2 linked regions of the Nitratidesulfovibrio vulgaris str. Hildenborough genome follow. The protein of the gene in region 2 interacts with the protein of the main gene of each other region in a pairwise test. Links are inferred from orthologs where the notes say so. Each region holds a gene or a part of one and is shown on either strand. Other genes may lie near its edges.

Region 1 (4,320 bases), 610 kb from region 2 along the record:
GTGTCGCTGAAGAGGTCGGGGCCTGAGCGTGTTCGGAAGGTGTGTTGATGGCAGGCGTCTCGGGCCGTAGACGGCAGGTGAAGTGAAAGCTGCTTCCCTGTCCTTCGCTACTGCGGGCCCATATGCTGCCGCCCATGATTTCGACGAGGTTTCGGCAGATGGCGAGACCAAGCCCCGTGCCGCCATAGCGTTGGACCGTCTCTTCTGCACCCTGGCTGAACGCCTCGAAGATGGTGCGGAGGTGTTCATCGGCGATGCCGATGCCCGTGTCGCGAATGGAGAACAGCAGGGTGAGGCTTGAGGGCGGCCCGTCGGGAAAGAGCGATTCGAGAAGCGTCTGGTCCTGGGGGATGGCGCTCACTTCGATGATGACCGAGCCCTTGTGGGTGAACTTGACGGCATTGCCGACGAGGTTGGCGAGTACCTGTGTAAGGCGTGTCGCGTCGCCTGTCAGTCTGTCCGGGACATCGGGCGTTACACGGAAGTCCAGGGAGATGTTCTTGCGTTCGGCTTCCGACCGCGATGCCTGCACAACCTGCTTCAGCAGTCTATCCAGTGAGAAGGGACGTTCCACAAGCCGCAACTGGCGAGCCTCAAGCCGGGAGAAGTCGAGCACGTCGTGCAGCAGGGTGAGCAGCGTCTCGGAAGATGCAAGGACGGTGTTCAGGCTTTCGCGTTGTTCGCCCGACAGCGGGGTATCGAGGACCAGTTCCGTCATGCCCACGATGCCGTTCAGGGTGTTGCGTATTTCGTGGCTCATGCCTGCGAGGAACGACGTCTTCGCAAGGCTGGCATGTTCCGCAGCCTGTCGGGCTTCGTCGATTTCGCGAACGGCCCTGTGCTTGAGCAGGGCGACCTCGATGGTGGAGTAGAGTTCGCGTTCGGCAAAGGGCTTGACAAGAAAGCCGAACGGCCCGGCTTTCATGGCCCTTGAGAGGGTCGCTTCGTCGGAGAAGGCGGTGAGAAAGACGACAGGAATGTCGAACTGGTTGGTGATGACATGGGCGGCGTCTACGCCGTCACCGCGCCGCAGGCGGATGTCCATCAGAACGAGGTCCGGCCTGAGACGCTTCGCCGCATCGATGGCTCCGTCTGCATCCGTCTCGACGGCAGGCACTATGTACCCAAGACCTTCGAGCGTGCGCCGTAGATCAAGTGCGACGATCTGTTCGTCGTCGACGACGATGATACGAAGATTCGGCATGTATCTCCGGTTCCGGGTTTCTTCGTGTATGCCCCGAAAAGGCTTCACATGCAAGGCGCGCCAAGGCCCGGAAAAGGCAGGAACGGCCCGGATTCCACGTGAGGGCTGGCGGTGAAGGGGCGATTGCCTCTGTGGTGCCGCCGGTGTTGCCAGCCCGGGTACGAAAAAAACGGGCGACCCTTGCGGGCCGCCCGAAACTGCTGTCTTGGAGCGAAAAGGTCAGATGCGCTGGAGCACCCACACGATACGCCCGAAGATACGGTCGGCGTGCTGGTCGATGGGCAGATACTGCTCGGGGTGGGTGGGATTCTCTGTCCGGAGGATGAACCGGGCATTGGCAGCATCGAGGAACACCCGCTTGATGGCGACACCCTCGAAGGGCATGAAGACGCCATAGAGTTCGCCCGAGACGATGTTCTTCTGGGTGGTGTCTATGCCGACGAAAGCACCCTTGCCGATGACGGGTTCCATGGCGCCTGCATCCACACGCACTATCTGCGTTCCGGGGGCGGCAAACGACTGGGGTACGGCAAGTTTGGCGATGGCCGTGAGCGGTTGCGAAACACCGTTCTCGTCGACAGCGCAGCCCATGGCGAACACAGTGGCGACACTGCTCTTGGCATCAGGGTCGCCGTAACGCGCGGGGTCTTCAAGCACGAGTCCGGCGACGGGGGCGTCGAGCGGTTCATACCCCTGGTCGGTACGCAGGTACATGGGGCCGGAGCCCTTCTTGAGCCAGTCAGGATTCAGCCCGAACTTCTCGAACAGTTTCATGTACCAGTCGGAGGGGACGGAGTTGCGTCGTTTGGCGTCTGATATGCTCGACTGGCGAATGTCGAGGACTTCCGCCAGCTCGACCTGCGTTCTGGTGTTCGTGGCGAGCTTGATGCGCTCAAAGACTTCATCGAACGTAGACAATGCTTTTCTCCGGGCGGCGAAGCCGGGCCTGGGGCCTGGGCATCGCCTCTGATCTGAGTGCTCTCGTCTGTAGGGTATCCTAGCTACCATTATAGACGAGTGCAACACTATTGTTGAAGAAGAGTACGCTCCGCGCTCCGGTTGCATGGAGCTAAAGGTCTTGCGTATGGCGTACTATGGCGAGCAAAAATCGGGCCACCAACGTGTCTTCGTGGAATCTCCAGCGAAGTGGCACGTATGGTGGCCCGATGTGTCACAATCGGAAGCCGATAGTGTCACACATGTTACATGTCTGTCTCGCTCATCTGTAACATGTCATGCGACACAATCAGGGGCGAATCGGCTTGAGCAGCGGGTCATCGGGGGTGAGCACGAACCGCGTACCCTCTTTCAGCGAGTTGCGCAGCGTCTCAAGCCCGCGCATGAACTCGAAGAACTCGGGTGCCTGACCGTAGGCGTTCGCGAAGGTGCGCGTCGCCACGGCGTCACCCTCACCACGGATGATCTCGGCCTTCTGGTTGGCTTCCGCCAGCAGTACGGCCCGCTCACGGTCGGCCAAGGAGCGGATCTTGGTCGACTCTTCCTGTCCTTCCGAGCGATATTGCTTGGCTTGCCGTTCGCGTTCGGCGCGCATGCGTCCGAAGATGGCGCGCTGGTTCTCGGCGGGCAGGTCGGTTCGCTTGATGCGCACGTCGATGACCTCCATGCCGTATTCGGACATGAGTTCAGAGGTGCGACGTGTCACTTCGGTCATGATCTCTGCACGCTTGGAGGCGACCACTTCGGTGAGGGTATGCCGTCCCACATGGACACGCAGCTGCGAGTAGACCATGTCGTCAAGGCGGGTCTGGGCACCGGGAATGGTCCGTACGGTGCGGTAGAAGGTCAGCGGGTCGGTGATGCGCCAGCGTGCGTAGTTGTCGAGTACGATGGCCTTCTTGTCGCTGGTGAGGGCCTCGGCGGAGCGGGCGTCATAATCGAGCATCCGTGCATCGAAGAAGATCACGTTCTGTATGAAGGGCAGCTTGAAGTGCAACCCCGGCCCGGAAACTTGTCCGACAGGTTCACCAAGTTGCAGTACGATGGCCTTCTGCGTCTGGTGCACGGTGTAGAAACTCTGCCCGCCGATGATGAACACGGCCAGCACGGCAATGAGGAGGGTGAGGCTCTTGCGGCTCATGCTAGTTGCCTCCCTTCGTACCGGTCTGTGGCGCGGGTGTGAGTCTGTCCAGCGGCAGATAGGGCAGGACACGGCCTGCGGTCTCGCGAGGCAGGATGATGCGCTCGACGCCGTTGCGCGAGAGAATCTCCTGCATGGTCTCGAAGTACAGGCGCTTGCGCGTCACGTCCTTGGCCGCGTTGTATTCCTTGAGCACGGCGATGAAGCGTTGGGCCTCGCCTTCGGCCTGTCGGGTGCGGGTCTCTCGGTAGCCTTCGGCCTGGTTGACGAGTTCAGCCGCCGCGCCACGGGTGCGGGGCAGGAGTTCGTTGCGGTAGGCTTCGGCCTCGTTGACGATGCGGCTCTTGTCCTCGCGGGCGGAGGCGACATCCTTGAAGGCGTCGATGACCTCCTTGGGCGGGTGCACGTCCTGCATCTGAACTGCGAGCACGCGGATGCCAACCTTGTATCGGTCGAGAATCTCCTGAAGCAGCGTCGTCGTTTCGTTCTGGATACGAAGCTTGCCGTCAGTGAGTGCCGCGTCGATGAGGCTGTTGCCGATGATCTCGCGCATGGCCGCCTCCGCGGCATTGCGGACTACGGCCGCCTGGTCGGTGACGTTGAAGAGGTACTCCACAGGGTCCTTGATCTGATACTGCACGCTGAACTGCACGTTGACGATGTTCTCGTCACCGGTCAGCATGGCGGCCTCTTCGGGGAAGACGCGTCCCTGTCCCTGCTGGAAGGTGGCGCCCTGCGTCGGCGAGCGGAATCCTATCTCCACCCGTTGCACCTGCGTCACCTTGGGCTTGTAGACCCGTTCAACAGGGAAGGGCAGGTGGTAGTGCGGGCCGGGGCCGACAGTACGGTCGTACTGTCCGAACCGGAGCACCACCCCTGCTTCGTCGGGGTTGATGATGTAGACACCGGAAAGAAGCCACAGGACGGCCACAGCCGCTGCGGCAAGTTTGCCGGTAGGAAACGGGAATTCGCGGAAGCGGCGGAACGAATCGCCAAGCTTCTCGAAGTCCGGCCCGGA
Region 2 (5,677 bases):
TGCCACTGTTCTGCCTGTTCGTCAGGCAAGGCCGTCCAGATGTCTATGTCTGGCATGGTGCCGCAGAACTCTGAAATCTGCTTGCGGAGGAATACGGCGAAGGTATCGTCCCCGGGGCGCATCCCCGCCGGGATGGGGGTGACCTGTACCCCTTGCAGTACGGGAGGAGTGGCACTGCCAAGACGTGTCTCGGCAAGGAACAGGGTCTGGTTGCGCCATGCAACGCCAATCGTACGTCTGTCACGGCCGTTGGTGCCAAAGAGCGAAAACAGTCCGCCAGCGGGGCTGCTCTGCGGGCGTGCCGCAGCAGGACCGGCCCTGCCGTTGCGTATGATGTCGACAAGGCGCCCGGTCGCGGTTGCATCGGCTTTGAGACCCATCATCCACCATCCAGATAGTTCGTGTATCAGCGCGGGTGCGGGGGAGAGCACTTCTGCGGTTCAAGCAGACGGATTACGTCGCGTTGGCGGAACCTGATGCATGGGCAAGGTGGATGCCGCCGCCGTGCATGGCGTTGGCAAAGACACTCCACAGCACAAGAGGTCCGTAATCTGTAGCTTGGTTGCGTGTGAGGTCTTACATAAAACCCTTGCGCAAAGTCCCCCCCTGCGCTTTTGTCGGGCTTCTATGGCCTGCGGTTGAGCTATATGCCGTAGTTTTATGAGAATGCAAGAGTATTATAACTTTTTATGATGGCTGCTATTTCTGCAGGTTCATGCATGAAAATGAAGCGACACTTCATTTGTATACTGTGAAACTGTTGATTTGGCGAAGACGTGGCTGGGGCCATGTGACCACAACGACTCTGCCACGTCGCTGTGGGATTGCGGCTAGTGGTGGGGCTGCCGTTTGAACGAGTCAAGATGTGAAGAGATGTGAAAGTCGTTAAAAAACGTTGTGTTATTGCGGTGAAGGCCCTTTCGCCGGGGGCATTCACATCACACACCGTGACTGATGGCTGAATGCGGATATGAAAAAAGCCCGTTGCCGGGCTTGGTATGCTATTGGCGGAAGCGTATAGGAGTCGAACCTACCGTAGACCTCTCGACCTACCACCGGTTTTGAAGACCGGGCCTATCACCGGATAGAAAACGCTTCCAGAAAAAGGACATGTACCTCAAAGAGGGCATTATTTCAAGCGGGAAGCGCTTCTGTGTGCGGATGCCATTCCTTGCCGGAGGATTCGTGAGCGTGGACAGATGATGTCTCTTCGCAGTGCGTCGGGTGAGAATGTTGCAAAAAAGGCGTGACAGGGGGGGCGCACAGTTGCTGGGCCGGTTGCTGATGGTTGGGTGGCAGATGGTTGCAGAAGCGGGCGATGTCGCCGGTGGGGTGCGCTGAAGGGTTTTTCAGGCGTCCCATCTGTGGTGCGCAGGCATAAAAAGGCTTTTCCTGCACGAGAACATTGTCAAACCGTGACAGGCGACTTAGTATCTACCGACACCCGCAGGGTGCTCACAAAGAACACAAGCCATCCGGAGGCACGCATTGAACCAGTTTTCGCGGAACCTGGTGCTCTGGGCGACCATATCGCTGTTGATGGTCGTTCTGTTCAACCTGTTCAATCAACCACAGGGCACGCAGCAGAGGGTCACCTATAGCGAGTTCCTGCAAAGGGTCGAGAAGGGCGAGGTCGTCGAGGTCACCATCCAGGGGCAGAAGCTCTCTGGCAAGACCACCGAAGGCAAACCCTTCCAGACATTTGCGCCCGAAGATCCCTCGCTGGTAAGCCGCCTCCTCGACAAGAAGATCGAAGTCAAGGCAGAACCGCAGGAAGAGGCCGCGTGGTACATGACGCTGCTCGTTTCGTGGTTCCCCATGCTTCTTCTTATTGGTGTGTGGATTTTCTTCATGCGTCAGATGCAGGGCGGCGGTGGCAAGGCCATGTCGTTCGGGCGTTCTCGTGCGCGCATGATCACGCAGGAGTCGGCACGCGTCACTTTCGAGGACGTTGCCGGTGTCGATGAGGCAAAAGAGGAACTCAGCGAGGTCGTCGAGTTCCTGTCCAACCCACGCAAGTTCACCCGCCTCGGCGGGCGCATCCCCAAGGGTGTGCTGCTTGTCGGTCCTCCCGGTACGGGCAAGACGCTGCTGGCGCGGGCTGTTGCCGGTGAGGCAGGGGTGCCCTTCTTCTCCATCTCCGGTTCGGACTTCGTGGAGATGTTCGTGGGCGTGGGCGCCTCGCGCGTGCGCGACCTGTTCATGCAGGGCAAGAAGAACGCGCCGTGCCTCATCTTCATCGATGAAATCGACGCAGTCGGTCGTCAGCGTGGTGCTGGCCTTGGCGGCGGCCATGACGAACGTGAGCAGACTCTCAACCAGCTGCTGGTGGAGATGGACGGCTTCGAATCCAACGAGGGCGTCATACTCATCGCAGCCACCAACCGCCCCGACGTCCTCGACCCGGCGTTGCTGCGCCCCGGTCGTTTCGACAGGCAGGTGGTCGTGCCCACACCGGACGTGCGCGGTCGCAAGCGCATCCTTGAAGTGCACGGCAGGCGCACCCCGCTGTCCAGCGGGGTCAACCTCGAGATCATCGCCAAGGGCACCCCGGGCTTTTCCGGTGCCGACCTTGAGAACCTCGTCAACGAAGCCGCGTTGCAGGCTGCAAAGCTCAACAAGGACGTCGTGGACATGGGGGATTTCGAGTACGCCAAGGACAAGGTCCTGATGGGCAAAGAGCGTCGCAGCCTCATCCTGAGCGATGAAGAGAAGCGCATCACGGCCTACCATGAAGCCGGTCACGCCCTTGCTGCCAAGCTCATTCCCGGTTCAGACCCCATCCACAAGGTCACCATCATCCCCCGCGGCAGGGCTCTTGGCGTTACCATGCAGTTGCCGGAAGGCGACAGGCACGGCTATTCGCGCAACTACCTGCTGGGGAACCTCGTGGTACTGCTTGGCGGACGTGTCGCGGAGGAGATCATCTTCTCAGACGTGACCACAGGTGCAGGCAACGATATCGATCGGGCCACCAAGATGGCTCGCAAGATGGTCTGCGAATGGGGCATGAGCGAGGCCATCGGCCCGCTGGCCATCGGTGAACAGGGTGAAGAGGTGTTCATCGGGCGTGAATGGGCCCACTCGCGCAATTTCAGCGAGGAGACGGCACGTCTGGTCGACGCCGAGGTCAAGCGCATCATCGAAGAGGCTCGCCAGCGTTGCCACACCCTGCTTGAAGAGAACCTGACTGCCCTGCACGACATCGCCAATGCCTTGCTGGAACGCGAGACCATCAGTGGTGATGACATCGACATCCTCATGCGTGGCGAGAAGCTGCCTCCCGAAAGGGGAAACGGCGGGGCCCCGGCAAACTCCGGGACGACACCGCCAGCAGGGAACGCCACGGACGGGGCAAAGGCCGCGCAGTCGCCGCAGGCTTCGGAAGACGCCGCTACCCCGGCCGAGGAGTTCACCCTCGAAGCTGAAGAACCCGAAAAGAGGGACGACCGCGCATGAGCGCAGACGGACTCTGGATATTGAAGGGGGGCAGGGAGTTTCGCCCTGCCCCTTTTTGCGTTTATGGCATCGTCAACGTCACTCCCGATTCGTTCTACGACGGGGGGCAGCACGAGACGACCGAGGCCGCAGTCCAACATGGTCGAAGACTTGTTGACGATGGGGCGCACATCCTGGACATCGGGGCCGAGTCGTCTCGACCCTACGCCGCCCCGGTCTCACTTGAGGAAGAACTCGCGCGTGTCCTGCCCGTTGTCGACGGTCTGAAAGGTCTGCGTGACGTTGCGGGCCTGCCCGTACCCCTTTCGGTAGACACGTACAAGGCGGCAACCGCCGTGGCAGTCCTCGACGCGGGGGCGGACATCATCAACGATATTTCCGCCTGTGCCTTCGACCCTGCCCTGCGTGACGTGGTGGCACAGTACCGCCCCGGCTACGTCCTGATGCACAGTCTGGGCAAGCCCGGCACGATGCAGGATGCCCCCACGTATGCCGATGTCGTTGATGACATCCTCGCCTTCTTCGAACGGGAGATGGCAGCCCTCACCGCTGCTGGCTTGCCGGAGGGGCATATTGTGCTCGACCCCGGTATCGGCTTCGGCAAGACGATGGAGCATAATTTCGACATCCTGCGTCACATCGAGCGCTTTTCGACCCTGGGGCGGCCCGTATTCATGGGACTTTCGAACAAGTCGCTCTTCGGTGCGCTGCTTGGTCTGGCCCCGCATGAGCGAGGCACTGCGACGCAGGTGGCCACAGCCCTTCTCGCCGGGCGCGGAGTGCGGTATCACCGCGTTCATGACGTTGTCGCCACGGTGCACACCTTGCGCCTTGTGGCTGCCATGGGCGCCGTCTAGGAGTATTCATGCTGCTGTTCGATACCGTCACCGTGGGCTGGCGCGACTTGCTCGATATGGCACTCGTGGCTGTCCTCTTCTATCGTGTCATCCTGCTGGTGAAGGACACCCGTGCCGTTTCAGCCATCTATGGTCTGCTACTGCTGGTCGTCGTCTACTTCGTCTCGCGGGAACTCGGCCTCTACACGCTCGGCTGGCTGCTTGAGAACTTCCTCGGGTCGTTGTTCCTCGTCATCATCGTGCTCTTCCAGAGAGACATCCGGCAGGCACTCACGGACATGGGGGCTCGAAGTTTCCGGCGGCGACGCTCCACAGAAGACGAGCATCTCAATGAAATCATCGGGGCGGCACTGTATCTTGCACAGCGGCGTATCGGAGCGCTCATCGTCATCGAACGCAATGTGGCGCTCGGCGACATGCTCGAACGCGGCGTGAAGTTGGGGGCACAGGTCTCGCGCGAGTTGCTCATCACCATCTTTTTTCCGAAGACCCCGCTTCATGACGGGGCAGTTATCATTCGCGGACGGGAGATAGCCGCTGCCGCCTGCATACTTCCGCTGGCCGCCGTCACCGAACGGCAGGACTTCGGCACGCGCCACCGCGCTGCGCTGGGCATCACCGAAGAGAGTGACGCGGTTGCCGTCGTCGTCTCGGAAGAACGGGGGGCCATCACGGTTGCCGTGGGTGGCAAGCTGACGACCAGTCTCGATGCGACGCGGCTCAAGCGCGTGCTACGCAACATACTGGAGAAGTAGGATGCGCTCCAACTGGCTGTATATGCTCATGGCCTGTGTCATGTCGGTGACGATGTGGTACATGGTTACCGGACAAGAGCGTGTCGAAACGCTCATCGAAGTGCGCGTCGAATTCAAGGGGATGCCTGCGGGATTGATCGTGCGCGACGGTCTCGTCAAGAAAGTCTCCGTGCGTCTGCGTGGCCCCAAGGGACTCATGCGGTCCATCAATGAGGCGAGTCTCACCTACGCCGTAGACCTTTCCACACTGAAGAAGGGAACGTCCATCGTACCGGTCGTAGTCGAGAAACTGCCCATCACGCGAGCTTTCGAGGTCGTGGAGGTGACGCCATCCCGGCTGGTGCTTGAGGTCGATAGCGTGGCAGAACGTGAAGTCCCCGTCGATGCGCGTGTGACAGGGACGGTGGCGCCGGACGTGGTGGTCGAAGGGCTGCGGTTCACTCCTGCCAAGGTCAGGGTGCGTGGGCCTGAAAGCGTGGTGGATGCCTTGCGTAAACTCCACGCCGAGGTTCCGCCTCCTCCGGCTGATACCGTTGGGGATGTCCTCGTGGACGTGCCTGTGGTCGTTCCTGAACTTGTCGAAAGCACCCCGGCGCAGTTGCAGGT

What was found. The genes of interacting proteins can lie anywhere in the genome.
Region 1: the proteins of ftsH (region 2) and hflC interact in binary tests that used the Escherichia coli proteins (3 or more experiments, as listed by UniProt). The link is inferred for Nitratidesulfovibrio vulgaris str. Hildenborough from one-to-one orthologs.

What each region holds. Positions count from the first base shown.
Region 1 is NC_002937.3:754,829-759,148, forward strand. The notes cover bases 1,377-4,320. They hold hflC (protease modulator HflC), read right to left. Parts: upstream 3,303-4,320; coding sequence 2,451-3,302; downstream 1,377-2,450. Other genes in these bases: DVU_RS03235 (LexA family transcriptional regulator), read right to left, coding at 1,424-2,122; hflK (FtsH protease activity modulator HflK), read right to left, coding at 3,304-4,320. In the rest of the region: DVU_RS03230 (response regulator), read right to left, coding at 1-1,204.
Region 2 is NC_002937.3:1,368,498-1,374,174, forward strand. What follows is about bases 1,049-3,973. They hold ftsH (ATP-dependent zinc metalloprotease FtsH), read left to right. Parts: upstream 1,049-1,488; coding sequence 1,489-3,459; downstream 3,460-3,973. Other genes in these bases: folP (dihydropteroate synthase), read left to right, coding at 3,456-3,973. Outside these bases: DVU_RS06015 (type IV pilus biogenesis protein PilM), read right to left, coding at 1-383; more of folP, read left to right, coding at 3,974-4,316; diadenylate cyclase CdaA, read left to right, coding at 4,325-5,071; DVU_RS06040 (CdaR family protein), read left to right, coding at 5,073-5,677. UniProt on the Escherichia coli protein: Acts as a processive, ATP-dependent zinc metallopeptidase for both cytoplasmic and membrane proteins. Plays a role in the quality control of integral membrane proteins.